One region of the Shewanella sp. GutDb-MelDb genome, then DNA from elsewhere that is predicted to be linked to it. Evidence: predicted binding sites of a transcription regulator. Region 1 holds the regulator's gene; each other region holds the start of a gene.

Region 1 (5,180 bases):
AAGCCTGCCCGCTGGGATTAGCGCCAACATCGAGCACGACGGCCACTTTGGTGATGGGCGATGCATTAGCGGTTGCTTTACTGCAAGCTCGCGGGTTTACTAAAGATGACTTTGCACTGTCTCATCCCGGTGGAACTTTAGGGCGTAAGCTACTCTTAAAAGTCAGTGACGTAATGCATAAAGACAATGAGCTGCCGCTGGTAAAGCATGATATCTGTATTACCGATGCGCTTTACGAAATATCTAAAAAAGGCTTAGGCATGACTGCCATTGTCGATGAGAAAAGCACTTTAGTCGGTATATTCACCGACGGCGACTTACGCCGAGTGATTGATGCAGAAGTTAACTTACGTACCACCCCCATTGCTGAAGTTATGTCTAAAGGCTGTGTCACCATTACTGATAATGTACTTGCAGCAGAAGCATTAAAAGTGATGGAAGAGAAAAACATTAATGGTTTGATAGTCATCAATTCACAGCAACAACCTGTCGGCGCACTTAACATGCTCGACATGGTGAAAGCAGGAGTTATTTAACATGTCTAAACAGGGATTCTATGGCCCGATTAGCGATGATGTTTGGCAAGCCGCCAGCAAAATCAAACTGCTTATTTGCGATGTAGATGGCGTATTTTCCGATGGCCTAGTCTATATGAGCAACTCCGGCGAAGAGCTTAAAACATTCCACACTCGAGATGGTTACGGTGTTCGCTCTGTTCTTTCTAGCGGCATTAACGTGGCGATTATTACTGGTCGAAAATCAAAAATTGTCGAAGATAGAATGACAGCACTCGGCGTCACTCATATTTATCAAGGCGTTGATAACAAGTTAAGCCCCTACAATGAGTTATTAGCACTTTACAATGTCAATCCAAATGAAGTTGCCTATATAGGTGATGATATGGTCGACTTGCCGGTGATGAAAGAGGTCGGTTTATCGGTTTGCGTCGCTGATGGCCACCCTTACGTGAAGCAACATGCTTTAATGACAACTCATATTAATGGTGGTCATGGCGCCCTTAGAGAGCTCACAGACTTGTTATTACTTAGCCAAGGTAAGTTTGAGTCGGCTCACGGGATGAGCATATGAATCGCGTCACCCTAGCGATTATCGCTTTATTTGGCACCGCACTGATCCTTTATTGGCAAGTGCAGTCTAAAAAAAGCGACCAAACGTTAGACATTGATATAAGCGAACGCCCTAACTACATCATCAATGATATGCGCAGCACTGAATACAATGAAGCGGGTCTCATTAATAGCAAAGTCACCGCCAAGCACATGGAACACTTTGAAGAAGCCAGTATGACTTACTTCACTGACCCGGTTTATTTGATCTATCCCGATGATGGTCAAGCCCAATGGCGTTTAACCGCGGCTAAAGGAACCCATAACAATTTAACCGGTAAGGTCTCATTGGAAAACAATGTTATTATCGATTCTATTAGTCCAGAAGAGCCGATCCAAACATTGTCTACCTCCTATTTAGAGCTTGATCTAGAGACGATGGTTATGACCTCTGATGAAATCATTTACGTCACTGGTAATGAGTTTGTGATTCAGGGAACAGGCCTTTATGCTGATCTTAACGCCCAAAGTGTAAAGTTGATCAGTCAAGTCGAAGGGATCTACGATGTTAAGTAAGCGATTCAAAAAACAAATATACTCACTCATGCTAGCAACCCAATAGCGGAGTAGAAGGAAGTTATGAAATACAATCAATCAATACTTGCAGGTCTGTTGTGTCTGCTTAGCATTAGTAGCTACGCGCAAGTCGATGACTTAAAGCAAGAAGTTAAAATTGCTGCTGCCAGCCAAGAAGCTGATATAAAAAATAATCAGGTGATCTTTTTTGGTCCTGTAGAAGTGACTCAGGGTTCAATTAAAATGAAGGCTGATGAATTACGGGTGTTCTCCAAAGAAGCGAGCTCAGGAAAAATACTCGTGGCTACGGGTAATCCTGCGACATATACCCAAATGATGGAAGATGGCCGCCCGGCGATGGCAAGTGCGAAAGAGATCCGTTATGAGTTGGCAACAAGAACCTTAACCTTGTTAGGTAATGCAACCTTGGAGCAAGAGGGCAGCCAAGTCACGGGTAACCGCATCAAGTACAATATCGGACTACAAAAATTAGTCGCAGAAAGTACAGGTAAAGGTAATGATCGCGTGATCACTATCATTCAGCCTGAAGCTTATCAAGAAGAGACGCCTGAAACCCCAGCCGCACCCATTAAAAAGCAGGAACAGCAATGACCCAAAAAACGCTGACCGTACGCAATTTAGCGAAAAGTTATAAGAGCCGAGCCGTTGTTCAAGATGTGAGTTTAACGGTCAAAACAGGGCAAATTGTTGGGTTATTGGGTCCTAATGGTGCAGGTAAAACCACAACATTTTATATGGTTGTTGGTTTAGTTCAGAGCGACAAGGGTCAGATCTTAATCGATGACGATGATTTAACCTTAGACCCAATGCATCTCCGAGCACGTAAAGGCATTGGCTACTTGCCACAAGAGGCAAGCATCTTTAGAAAGCTCTCAGTGCGTGACAATATCATGGCAGTATTACAGACTCGCAAAGATATCAATAACGAGCAGCGTGAAGAGCAACTTGAACACCTACTCGAAGAGTTTCACATCACCCATATCCGCGATAGCCAAGGCATGGCGTTATCAGGTGGTGAACGCCGCAGAGTTGAAATCGCTCGAGCACTGGCAGCCAACCCAAAGTTTATTCTACTCGATGAACCTTTTGCCGGCGTTGATCCAATATCGGTTATCGATATTAAAAAGATTATTGAACAGTTAAAAAGCCGTGGCTTAGGGGTGTTGATCACAGACCACAATGTGCGTGAAACATTGGACGTTTGTGAACATGCCTATATCGTAAGTCACGGAAATTTGATTGCAGAAGGCACACCTGCCGAGATATTAGATAATCAGCAGGTTCGAGCAGTGTACTTAGGTGAACAATTCAGGCTATAGTTAACCCACAGTATGCGGGTTTAATTGTATAGCATTAGCTAAGTATATGAATACAATCAAAGTGTTGACTCTTTAAGCTCTCTTCGTCAAATCACCGAGCTTCAACGTTTAATTACAGTGTAGGGAATAGCGGTAAGATGAAAGCGTCACTCCAGCTCAAAATGGGTCAGCAGCTAACTATGACTCCACAATTACAGCAGGCTATTCGCCTTTTGCAATTGTCCTCTTTAGAGCTGCAGCAAGAGATCCAGCAAGCATTAGACTCTAATCCACTGCTTGAATTAGATGAAGAGCAATCCGATGGCGAGCCTATCAGCAACGAAGATAGAACCACCAGTGACTCTGACAGCTATTCAGAGTCGGATAGCGACAATGAATACAGCAGTAACACAGATGTTGATCCACAGCAGGATAGCGCTGCGGTAGACACCTCTGATGCATTAACGCAAGATTCAATGCCAGATGAACTCCCAATGGATACTACTTGGGATGAAGTCTATACCGTGTCTTCGAATTCAAGCTCCGGCGGAATGCGCGATGATGATATGCCATTCCAAGGCGAAACCACTGAAGGTTTATACGAACATCTTGAATGGCAGAAAAATCTAACGCCTTTTTCTGATAATGACCTAGCGATTGCCACCGCCATTATTGATGCGGTTGATGAGCGAGGTTACCTTACTCAGAATTGTGAAGATATTCTTGAAGCAATGGGCGATCCAGAGATCGAGATAGACGAAGTGGAAGCCGTACTCAAACGCGTGCAGCATTTCGACCCTATCGGCGTCGCAGCCAGAGATCTCAGTGAATGTCTGCTTATCCAATTAGCTCAATATGCAGAAACAACACCCCATATAGACAATGCTCGCCTGCTCATTAAAGATTACTTAGATTTGATTGCTGGACGTGATTTTAGGCAATTGATGCGTAAGACTAAGCTCAAAGAGGATGACCTGCGTGATGCTATCACGCTTATTCAAACCTTGAACCCAAGACCGGGCCTAGCAGTCACGCGAAGTAAAGACGAATATGTGATCCCCGACGTTTCAGTGACAAAAAAGAAAGGCCGTTGGGTGGTTGAACTCAACCCCGACTACATGCCAAAAATCAACGTCAATCAACACTATGCTTCGATGGCTCGTAGCCAAAAAAATCAAGCAGATGGCCAATTTATTCGTAGTCACTTACAAGAAGCTAAATGGTTTATTAAAAGCATTGAGAGTCGTAATGAGACCCTCCTAAAAGTCTCCAACTGTATTGTGAAGTTCCAACAGGGATTTTTCGAATATGGTGATGAAGCCATGAAACCTATGGTACTCAACGACATTGCTGAAGCCGTAGAGATGCATGAATCCACTATCTCAAGGGTGACCACACAAAAGTATATGCATACCCCTAGAGGTATTTTCGAGTTAAAGTATTTCTTCTCTAGTCATGTCGGAACCGACGACGGTGGAGAGTGCTCATCAACAGCAATTAGAGCGTTTATTAAGAAGTTAGTCGCAGCTGAAAACCAACAGAAACCATTAAGCGATAGCAAAATGGCGCAACTGTTGGCAGAACAGGGGATTAAAGTTGCTCGACGTACCATCGCGAAATACCGCGAAGCAATGATGATCCCGCCCTCAAACCAACGCAAGAGTTTATAACTAAAATTAGACACTTGGAGGAATCTTTCTATGCAAATTAACCTTACTGGGCATCACATTGAAATCACTGCGTCACTGCGCAGTTATGTTGAAGAAAAATTTACAAAGCTTGAACGTCATTTCGATCAGATCAATAATGTGCACGTCATATTGAATGTTGAAAAAATGCAACAGATTGCCGAAGCACGAATTCACCTGAAAAAAGGTGAAGTTTTTGCCACTTCGGAACATGCGGACATGTACGCCGCAATCGACTCCCTGATCGACAAATTAGATCGTCAGGTTATTAAACACAAAGAGAAGCTGACCAAACACTAACGATGGAACTATGTACCATCCTGCAGCCGGAATGCACTACCTGTGCCACTCCGGGCAGTAAGAAAAAAGTACTGGAACTCATCAGCGATATTGCCGCTGCCCAGTACCCTACCCTTTCTTCACAAGAGATTTTCGAAAGCCTGTTGGCTCGCGAAAAAATGGGTAGCACAGGTATAGGCAACGGTATAGCAATCCCTCACGGGAGATTGGCTAATATTGACCATCCATTG
Region 2 (5,180 bases), on a different contig from region 1:
CTTCAGGCGCACAATCAGCATTTAACACTTAGTAAACATTATATAACTTATTCCTATTCGCAATAATGCATTCAAGGGCAGCGCCACAACGCTAGACGCAGAGCAACTCCATGGTCTGTAGGATGATGACATAGCTTAAAGCGCTAAGATTGACAAAAGTAAGCAAAAATCCGATATGGTTGCGCCTGATAGCAGTTTGCATAGATAAATTTATAGCAATACCATTATGTGCATGCATACAGCTGGCTCAGTTTAGTCGTGACCTTGAATAGCATGCAGCTTTGATTGGTAGCGGCGCTTATTATTACTGTCATTGGTCAAGGCCAACGCTTTTTTCATGTTAGCTTCTGCTCTACGCTCGTCCCCCGTAGCCCAATAGGTTCTTGACAGTCCGAAGTAGAATTCATGGCGATAATCCGCTTTATCAATCGCACGTTGATACCAGTTCAATGCCGCTTGATACTCTTTATCAAAATACGCTTGTTGCGCCATACCATAGTAATAATACGGGTTACGAATACGAGCAAGTTCCAAGACTTTGTGCACTCCCGCCCATTCATCAAGCCTATCTTGCTCGGCTAAAATAATCGCGTAGTTATACAACGCATTCATATCGTCAGGGTCGATGTTCAACGCCAACTTATACAATGCTTCAGCTTCCGCATTTAATCCTCTATATCGATACAAAACAGCCAAGGTGTTGATAGCAGGTAAAAACTGATTATCCTGCTGTAAGCTTAATTTAAGCAAGCCGTAAGCTTTGTCATACTCCCCTTGCACCAGCGCTTCGGCAGCCACATTATTATAAAACATTGAAGCGACCATAGATTGGCTCACTCGACGTTTATCGTAGCCTTGCATAGCACGTTCGGGTAAAAAATCTATCTGGATAGCACCTGCAGAAACATTCAGTACATTGCCTCTTTCTTGCGGCAACAGTTTCAAATTAATGTGTCCATTCACTAGATAGAATCCCCCTTGCTTATCCCAAACGGGCGGAATATCAATCTCCTGATATTCGACTCTAATATCCAGTTCCTGCGCTATCGCCGCGGTTAATAACACCAAAGATAAACAGTTGCCCTCTCGATCGCCAAATGTATCGCTTGCTGAACGAGTCAGATTATCAGCATAACGAAAGCCGCCATCTTGGGCATTGATATAATTAGCTAACCACTGGTGGCGCATGACATTGCTCGATTTTGACAATCTCGCCCTATTGAGGTCATTGCGTACACTGGTTATATCACTAACAGATAAGGCAAATAGGCTTTCTACAGCAGGAAGATCGTTCACTCGCGTAAAATGCTCATCATGATAATAGCTTTCAAGCGCATATTGATGGCTTAACTCATGGGTCGAACTGCAACCTTGCAGTAAAATGAGCAGGGAGAACAATAGTGCTAAAGAAATGAATTTCATAACGATCTCAACGCAAAAAATCATACCTTTAAGCATAGTTGGAGAAAAGAGTCCGTTCGGCAAAAAACGTTACAAAGCGTAAATCAAAAGTACGACTCATTCAGTAAAGCAATCAACTGCCCTAGCAAGCTTAGGGGGTAACCGCCTGCGGCGGTTCTATTTCAATGTAGAGCTGTTTATTTTGATATTCATAAGGCCTGTAGAACTGGCCACGACAAGTGAAATGGCGATAAGGAATAGCAACAGGCAAGCAGCCCATAGGCAGTGCTTGTAAGATTTTTATTTGCTGTTGAAACCTGAGCGCTTCTTGCCACTCATGGTCAGCCAACACTTGATCGCGCACTGCAAACGCATCAAATGGCTCGCTAGATTTACGCACTACAACCTGTCCAGCTACCGCGGGTAAACTGGTGGTAAATAGTAGCAATAGACTAATGCTGAACACTTTATTCATCCGATAACGACCCAATAATAGTAGAAGCCAGTATTAGCTCATCGTATACCGTTAACCAGCCCAATTCCATTAAGTCTCAGACATTAATCCCAAACCATTATTAGCAGAACATTAGCCGCAGATCATGAAATAGCTTAGAGGTGTTAATGCTTCTCTCAAATAAAAAAGCAGGGCATAAGCCCTGCTTGTTAGCAATATCATCACTGCATTAGTTAGCACTTTTCACTGAGACAAATTCAGGATACGCATCAATGCCGCAATCTGATGCATCCATGCCGTTATATTCTTCCTCTTCTGTCACACGGATCCCCATCGTCACTTTGAGTCCAAACCAAACAACTGAAGAGGCCGCAAATACCCAGCCAAATATCACTGCAGCACCATAAAGTTGAGTGCCAAAAGACGCATCGGCATTAGACACTGGCACCAATATTAACCCGAGGAGTCCGGCCACACCATGGACAGAGATTGCCCCAACGGGATCATCAATTTTGATTCGGTCAAATGCAACAATCGAGAATATAACCACGCCGCCAGCCACAAGACCAATCACACCTGCCATCGCTAAAGAAGGTGATAAAGGGTCAGCGGTAATCGCCACAAGCCCTGCTAATGCCCCATTTAAGATCATAGTTAAATCGGCTTTACCCCAAACCAATCGACATACAATTAAAGCAGAAAGCGCACCAAACGCCGCAGCAGAGTTGGTATTAACAAATATTTTGGCCACCGCGCTAGCATTTTCAACATCCGAGACTAAAAGCTGTGAACCACCGTTAAAACCAAACCAACCCATCCACAAGATGAACATACCCAATGTCGCCATCGGTAAGTTAGAACCCGGGATCGGGTTTACTTGTCCATTAGCGCCATATTTTCCCTTTCTTGCACCTAACAATAGCACCCCAGAAACTGCCGCTGCAGCACCGGCCATATGTACAATACCGCTGCCCGCAAAGTCAACGAAGCCAGCTTCAGATAAGAATCCACCACCCCAGGTCCAGTAACCCTCAACAGGGTATATCACCGCCGTCATAAACACTGAAAATGCCAAAAATGCCCATAACTTCATCCGTTCAGCAACGGCACCAGACACAATCGACATTGCCGTTGCAACGAACACCACTTGGAAAAAGAAGTCGGACTCAAGCGCATGATCTGCTCCATCAGCTTGTGATCCAATCAATGACCCCAGCGAGGGTAACCAACCACCTTCAGCATTATCAACGTACATAATGTTGTAACCAACGATTAGATACATGACACAGGCTATTGAATACAAGCAGACGTTTTTAGTTAAAATTTCAGTGGTATTTTTTGAACGAACGAGGCCTGCTTCTAACATCGCAAATCCGGCGGCCATCCACATCACTAGCGCACCAGAGATAAGAAAATAAAACGTATCAAGGGCAAAGCGAAGCTCAGTGACCGTTAATCCTAGTTTGGTTAATTCATCCATTTGTCCAATCCCCCTTTAAAGTGCTTCGTTGTCTAGTTCACCAGTTCGTATTCTGGTTGCTTGTTCTAGGTTGGTAACAAATATCTTGCCATCACCAATTTTACCTGTACGCGCAGCACTCGTTATCGCCTCAACTAGCATCTCCACGTTTTCAGCTTTAGTCGCAATTTCAAGCTTCACCTTAGGTAAGAAATCAACCTGATACTCAGCACCTCGATAAAGTTCGGTATGGCCTTTTTGACGACCAAAGCCTTTTACTTCAGTCACCGTCATCCCCTCAATGCCTACATTGGCGATAGCTTCTCTTACATCATCTAACTTAAATGGCTTAATAATGGCACTGACCAATTTCATGGCGATCTCCTTGAAGACTATTTTTAATTCTAACAAAGACTCTTCAAGCATTAGGCCAACAAATCAAATACCATAAAAACAATGAGATAGAACAAATCAGGCATTGAAAAATGAATATAAACGCACCAAAAAAGTGCAGTTATTCAATAACTGCACGCTCATAAGGCAAAGATGTCGCGGCTTAGACTTATCGCCTATTGGTTAAAAGCGACTTTTGAGGTGTACTAGTAACCTTTGCAACAAGTACTAGGAACATTAAAATGTTGAAGCCAGAAGATTGCGTATTAGTCATTGTTGACGTGCAAGGGCAACTCGCACGAGTCATGCATCAAAGTGAAGAGTTACACCATAAATTAGCGCTATTAATTAAAGGCATTCAGTTATTCGACATTCCGATCCTATGGCTCGAGCAACTACCCGATAAATTGGGTGCCACTAGTGATGTATTAGCCACAGAGCTAATCAAAACCACGGAGCCAATTGCAAAACAACATTTTAGCGGCTGGCAATGTCCAAAGTTCAGGGCGAAATTGTCAGCAATGGGTCAAAAAAATATCCTTGTCGCAGGCATAGAAACCCATGTTTGCGTGTACCAAACCTGCATGGACCTATTAGATAATGCTTACCCGACTTACCTCGTTGTAGATGCAATGTCTTCGCGAGATCCTGTTAATAAAAAACTCGGAATAGAGATGATGCAAGCCCATGGTGCATTACAAACCAATGTAGAGTCATTGCTGTTTGAACTGCAACATGAAGCGATAGGGGAAAGGTTTAAGGCCTTACTGGCACTGATTAAGTAGACCGACATTAAGGTCAAACGAGTTAATTTAAAGCAAAAAAAAGCCCTCATCAACGAGGGCTTTTCTATATAGAGCTAGGTAGAAACAATAGACTTACTTGTAAGTTGCTTCGCGCTTTTCAGCTTCAGCTTCCCACTGTGGTACTAAAGTTTTCTTGAATTCAGCTTTATCAGCATTCATCTTCTTCATATCCATACCTAGAGCAGCTTGTGCTTTAGCTTTGGTTGAAGTGTCAGGGTAAGCAATTGGTTGCTTAACACCTTTAACAGCAAGTAGTTGAGCTAGCTTGATACGAGCATCAGCCGCTTTGTCTACCGCAGTACCTAGTACACGAAGTGCTTCATCAGCTGCGTGAGCAGCAACACCGTGTGATGCAGTTGCATAGTCCCAGCGCCACTGTGAATGACGGATATCCATAAGGATAGGCTTCATTTCAGTTTCAGTTGCACCCGCATCCCAAGCAGCTTTTGCTTCGAAGTGAGCTTTCACTAGCTGAGCTTCAGCACGTGCTTTAAGATCAGCAACTTTATGCTTACGATCTTCAGTTAAGTTAACCATGAACTCTTTGCTTTGCTCGTGACAACTACCACAAGTTTCTTCAAAGCGATCGAATGGGTTACCTACTTTATGGTCAGTAAACTTACGACCTTTTTCGCTTTTCACTTTAGGCATGTGACAGTCAGTACAA
Region 3 (5,180 bases), on a different contig from region 1:
CCTGAAGTGGCCATTTATCAATCGCCAGAATTCAATGCTTTTGCAACGGGCCCGAGTAAAAACAACTCGTTGGTCGCAGTCAGTAGTGGCTTACTTTATGGTATGAATCATGATGAGATTGAAGCGGTACTCGCTCATGAAATCAGCCACGTTGCTAACGGTGACATGGTGACGCTGACGCTTATTCAAGGCGTGGTTAATACCTTTGTGATTTTTGCAGCTCGAGTGGTTGCAGGCATTATCAACAATTTTGTGTCTAGCAATGATGAAGAAGGTGAAGGCCTTGGTATGTTCGCCTATATGGGCGTTGTCTTTGTGCTCGATATGCTGTTTGGTATCTTGGCATCAATGATAGTGGCGTACTTCTCTCGTATTCGTGAGTTTAGAGCAGATGAAGGCGGTGCTAAATTGGCCGGTAAAGCGAAGATGATTGCTGCGCTCGACAGGCTTCGTCAAGGCCCAGAGACAGGCGCTATGCCAGCTCAGATGTCAGCTCTTGGTATCAATGGTAAGAAATCAATGTCTGAATTATTGATGAGCCATCCACCACTTGAGAAACGTATTGCGGCTCTAAGAGCAAGCTAATTCATGTTTCACTAATAAAGCCGATTCGGAGGTTAAACTTCCGAATCGTGTTTTTACCACTCAAAATCAAGATGATAATTGAACGCTTGTGGGCTTTCATAGCGCAAGTGAGCCGTATAATTTGATGGAGCGCACGTTTTGCTATTTACCACAATGATATGATCTTCAAACTAAATTAGTTGCGAATTTGTCATTCCTTAGCTAAATTAAGCTAAGTCGTGCTAATAATATTGATCGCAAGATGGAAACAAACCTGACTGATAGCGTTTCCACTATGCGGACATTAAATGAGGATACAATTGTGAGCAAAAAACTATTAAGTGCAATCTTTGGTGCGGCTATCGCAGCGCTAGCATTATCTCCTGCTGTTTTCGCTGAAGGCCAAGAACTGGCTGAAATGCATGCAGAAATGGACGGATGTGAAGCATGTCACGCAGACGGTTCTCCATCTGCAGATGGCGAGTACGAATTTGAGCAATGCCAATCTTGTCACGGTACATTAGACGAGATGGACGCTGTTCATCAACCACACGATGGCATGTTGATGTGTGCTGATTGTCATGCACCTCACGAAATGAATGTGGGTGATAAGCCAACATGTGACAGCTGTCACGATGATGGCCGTACGGCAGAGTCAATACTTAAGTAACCTAAACCGTTACCAATAAAAGCCAGCTTCGCGCTGGCTTTTTTGTGTCAAAAATTTGAGACTGATGTTTTTAATCGATGTCAGGCGTCAATAGTGACTCAATGTGGTCACCTGATGTTTTTCCGTTGATTCGTCCTCTTGTTGTTATTTGCTATCGTTTTAAATCTGCTAATACCTCTTTATGGTTATCCCATTGTTTTTTATCAATAGTTTGCCTGATTTTAGTGCGTGAATATGCACTCATGTAGCACATTAGATGATAACTTATGAATTCGTTTTTTTTATTTAGTATATAAAACAGTTGGTTGTGTATTGGCATAGGATTTGCGAAGTGATAGGCATGAGTTAATACTAATATTAAGAGATGCTAATCATGCCAAGCTGCAAAACAACCTGTGCATACTGTGGCGTTGGCTGCGGGGTTACAGTTAATAATCTTATCGAAACAGACAGCATCAGCTTTTCACACCACCCTACATTGACGGTTTCTGGTGATAGTGAACATTCGGCTAATTCGGGAGACTTATGCGGTAAGGGACTTGCATTAATCGATAGTTTAAACATTCCGAATAAATTACTGTACCCACGCCGAAGAAACCGCTCAGGTTTAGAGGCCGGCGATCAAAATATTAGCTGGTCTGCTGCGACAGTAGAAATAGCGAAAAATTTTAAAGATACCATCGCTGAGTACGGAGTCGATTCTGTCGCTTTCTACCTTTCAGGTCAGTTACTGACCGAAGACTATTATGTTGCCAATAAGCTTGCCAAAGGGTTTATGGGTACCGCAAATGTTGATACTAACTCCAGATTATGCATGTCGTCAGCGGTAAGTGCCCATATACGAGCTTTTGGAGAAGATGTGGTTCCTGGTTGTTATGAAGATCTGCAACTTGCTGATGTGGTGGTATTAGTCGGGGCAAATACCGCTTGGACCCATCCGGTTCTATTTAAAAAAATTCTCGCTGCTAGAGCAAAGCGTGGTACTAAAATTGTGGTAATCGATCCACGGCTAACAGCCACAGCGTCGCAAGCAGATCTACATTTGCAACTCACTCCAGGCTCAGATCTGCACTTATTTAATGGTTTACTCTGTTCCCTAGCCGATAAAGGCCAACTGAATGATGACTATATACATCGTCATACGGAAGGCTTCAAACAAGCACTTCATAGTGCCCGACAAAGCGGTGCCACGCAGGCCGACATTGTCGATGTCACAGGGCTTGAAGCAGATAAGATTGAATTGTTTTACGCACTTTACCAACAAGATCATAAAGTGGTTACAGCCAGTAGCCAAGGCGTTAATCAGTCAACCTCTGGCACTAACACTGCTAATGCGATTATTAACTGTCACTTGGCGCGAGGTGATATCGGTCAAGTTGGTTGTGGCCCCTTATCGTTAACGGGACAACCCAATGCAATGGGAGGTCGTGAAGTAGGCGGCCTGGCAACCCAGCTAGCCTGTCACCTTGGCTTTTCGGAGCCAGAACGGCAGTTAGTGGGAGACTTTTGGCAGACATCAGCGCTGCCAAAATCCAAAGGATTAACCGCCACTGAGATGTTTGCCGATATGGCAAAGGGTAAAATAAAGGCGGTGTGGATTTTGGGCACCAACCCGGCGGTTTCAATGCCTGATACCCAGTTAGTAAAACAGGCATTACAGCAGTGTGATTATGTGGTGGTTTCTGATATTACAGCCGACACCGATACCGCTCAATATGCCGATATGTTACTACCGGCGCAGGGGTGGTCAGAAAAGTCAGGCACGGTCACCAACAGTGAACGAACTATTAGCCGTCAACGCGGCTTTATTCAGCCTCAAGGAGAGTCAAAAGCGGATTGGTGGGCGCTGTGTGAAGTCGCAAAACAGCTTGGGTTTAATGATGAGTTTGCATTCAAAGACAGTGCCGATATCTTTAATGAGTACGCTAATCTCACTGTAAAAGTGCAGCAAAACTTTCCTGAAAAACAATTATCCCTCGCGGGTTTATCAGATCTATCCACTGAGCAATATAAGCAACTAATACCCACCCAATGGCCGGTTGAACATGTCGATGCGATCGGCCAAAAAAACATTCGCTTATTTACCCAAGGTCAGTTTGCCACTCACAGTGGTAAAGCTCACTTTGTAGAGACTCGATTGTCTCAAGCGAGCGATATCCAAGCCGTGATTGACCATCATTCCTTAAGTCAGAATCGAGTGCGGTTAAACAGTGGTCGTAGTCGCGATCAATGGCACACCATGACGAGAACGGGGCATATTGAGCAACTGGCAGCCTCAAATTATCAACCTGAATTGATGCTCGATGCACATACTCTGAATAAGCATGGGTTAGAGGCTGGTGGGCTGGTGGCAATTAAAACCGATAACCTAGTGGAGCCACTTATCGCTCGAGCGGTGATTGATGAATCACTATTGCAAGATACAGCGTTTCTTTCAATGCATTGGTCATCGCAATTTAGCAAAAGTGGTGGTGTAAATAAGGTAACAGCCGCTCATGTTGATCCTTTTTCAAAACAACCCGGTTTTAAAAATCAATGGGTTGAATTGCAACATCAGCAGGTGTTGCAGCAGGGGATCGAGTGGGGGCAGACGCTAATCGATCCTCAGCAACTTTGTTGGGACGTAAAGCAGCAACTCCGCGGTGGGGTCTGCCGTCATATTGCGGCAACATCGAGCTTTACCTCTGAGATGATGGAGCTTGAACAGCACCGTGGGGCGAACCTCAGTCCATTGTCTTACCACCGTATTATGCACTGGCGCGATCAAGACAAACAGATTTACTGCATCCTCAGCCAAGGTAGCCTCAAAAGCTTACTTATCACATGTGAGCAGGTGTTAGACATTGATGTTAACGCGATTCAATCCTTTATCAACAATCCTTTTGATACTAAATTTATTAAATACTTACACCAGGTTTTACGAGCAGGTAGTCGCAAAGTGGTCTGCGCCTGTACTGGCGTGACCGAAAATGAAATTGAGCAACAGATGCTGGTGAGTTTTGACTGTGGCGCGACAACAACGGCGTTGATTGTCGACGCGGTGCAGCAAAAACTCAAATGCAGTGCTGTGTGTGGCAGCTGCTTAAACCAAGTGAATGATATTGCCGATTCAGTTATTGCAGAACAACAGAAATCAAAGCAGGAGGTTGCTTAATGAAACTCAATCATATTGGCAAGTTAACGCGATCAATAAAGCCAACAAATAGTGACTTATTGTTGGTAGAGCTACTGCAGCTTAAGGACCCCACGGGTAACGATGACCCCAATACAGTGACGATTGTAGGGGCGGGTTGTGGTGATATCGATATGTTAACGATTAAGGCGGCCAGAACGATTACAGCAGCACAAGCGATCGTCTATGACAATTTGGTGAGTAAAGATATTTTGCAATTAGCCGCTGATGATTGCGACATGTATGACATGGGTAAGGGTTTTGGAAAACCCAGTGCAACGCAAGAACAAATAAACCTAAAACTGCTGCAGTTAAGCCAACAAGGTAAAGTGGTTATTAGACTTAAGGGCGGTGATCCTAATGTGTTTGGTAGAGGCGCTGAAGAGGCCCTATTTTTGGCTGAAAACGGCGTTAAAAGCCATTTCGTCGCTGGAGTGACTGCCGCGTTAGGCTGCGCTGCTGGTGCGGGGATCCCGTTGACGCATAGAAAGGTTGCGCGCTCGGTTACTTTTGTGACCGGACATCTTTGTGATGACACCGCGATAGAGTGGGCGGGATTGTTAGCGGCAAAAAGTACCATGGTTTTCTATATGGGAAAAGAGAGAGCGGCTGATATCGCCCATGGTTTACTACAAGCGGGAGCAAAACTCTCTTTACCTGTGGCCTTTATTAGCAATGGTGCCCGCGATAATCAATCGATAATGACCACCTCTGTGCAAAATATGGTGGATGTTGCCACGACCATTAACGTCGACGGTCCAACGCTTTTAATCG

Evidence for each region. Region 1 encodes sigma-54, which starts transcription at its own class of promoters, with help from an activator protein. Its sites were predicted from a motif close to GTTGGCACGNNNNTNGNNT; they were not measured.
Region 2: the regulator sigma-54 is predicted to act here: its motif matches at 3,731-3,749, upstream of CXF82_RS15915 (P-II family nitrogen regulator).
Region 3: the regulator sigma-54 is predicted to act here: its motif matches at 1,546-1,564, upstream of CXF82_RS12270 (nitrate reductase).

The regions. Positions count from the first base shown of each region.
Region 1 is NZ_PJBM01000241.1:8,385-13,564, forward strand. Features, by position in the region: gene CXF82_RS15470 (KpsF/GutQ family sugar-phosphate isomerase) at 1-536, shown strand, start outside; gene kdsC (3-deoxy-manno-octulosonate-8-phosphatase KdsC) at 538-1,089, shown strand; gene lptC (LPS export ABC transporter periplasmic protein LptC) at 1,086-1,643, shown strand; gene lptA (lipopolysaccharide transport periplasmic protein LptA) at 1,707-2,255, shown strand; gene lptB (LPS export ABC transporter ATP-binding protein) at 2,252-2,983, shown strand; gene CXF82_RS15495 (RNA polymerase factor sigma-54) at 3,121-4,632, shown strand; gene hpf (ribosome hibernation promoting factor) at 4,663-4,950, shown strand; gene ptsN (PTS IIA-like nitrogen regulatory protein PtsN) at 4,953-5,180, shown strand, end outside.
Region 2 is NZ_PJBM01000244.1:11,254-16,433, reverse strand. Features, by position in the region: gene CXF82_RS15930 (tetratricopeptide repeat protein) at 253-1,422, opposite strand; gene CXF82_RS15925 (hypothetical protein) at 1,553-1,876, opposite strand; gene CXF82_RS15920 (ammonium transporter) at 2,085-3,335, opposite strand; gene CXF82_RS15915 (P-II family nitrogen regulator) at 3,351-3,689, opposite strand; gene CXF82_RS15910 (isochorismatase family protein) at 3,950-4,492, shown strand; gene nrfA (ammonia-forming nitrite reductase cytochrome c552 subunit) at 4,586-5,180, opposite strand, start outside.
Region 3 is NZ_PJBM01000226.1:54,669-59,848, reverse strand. Features, by position in the region: gene htpX (protease HtpX) at 1-585, shown strand, start outside; gene CXF82_RS12275 (tetraheme c-type cytochrome CctA) at 887-1,234, shown strand; gene CXF82_RS12270 (nitrate reductase) at 1,608-4,388, shown strand; gene cobA (uroporphyrinogen-III C-methyltransferase) at 4,388-5,180, shown strand, end outside.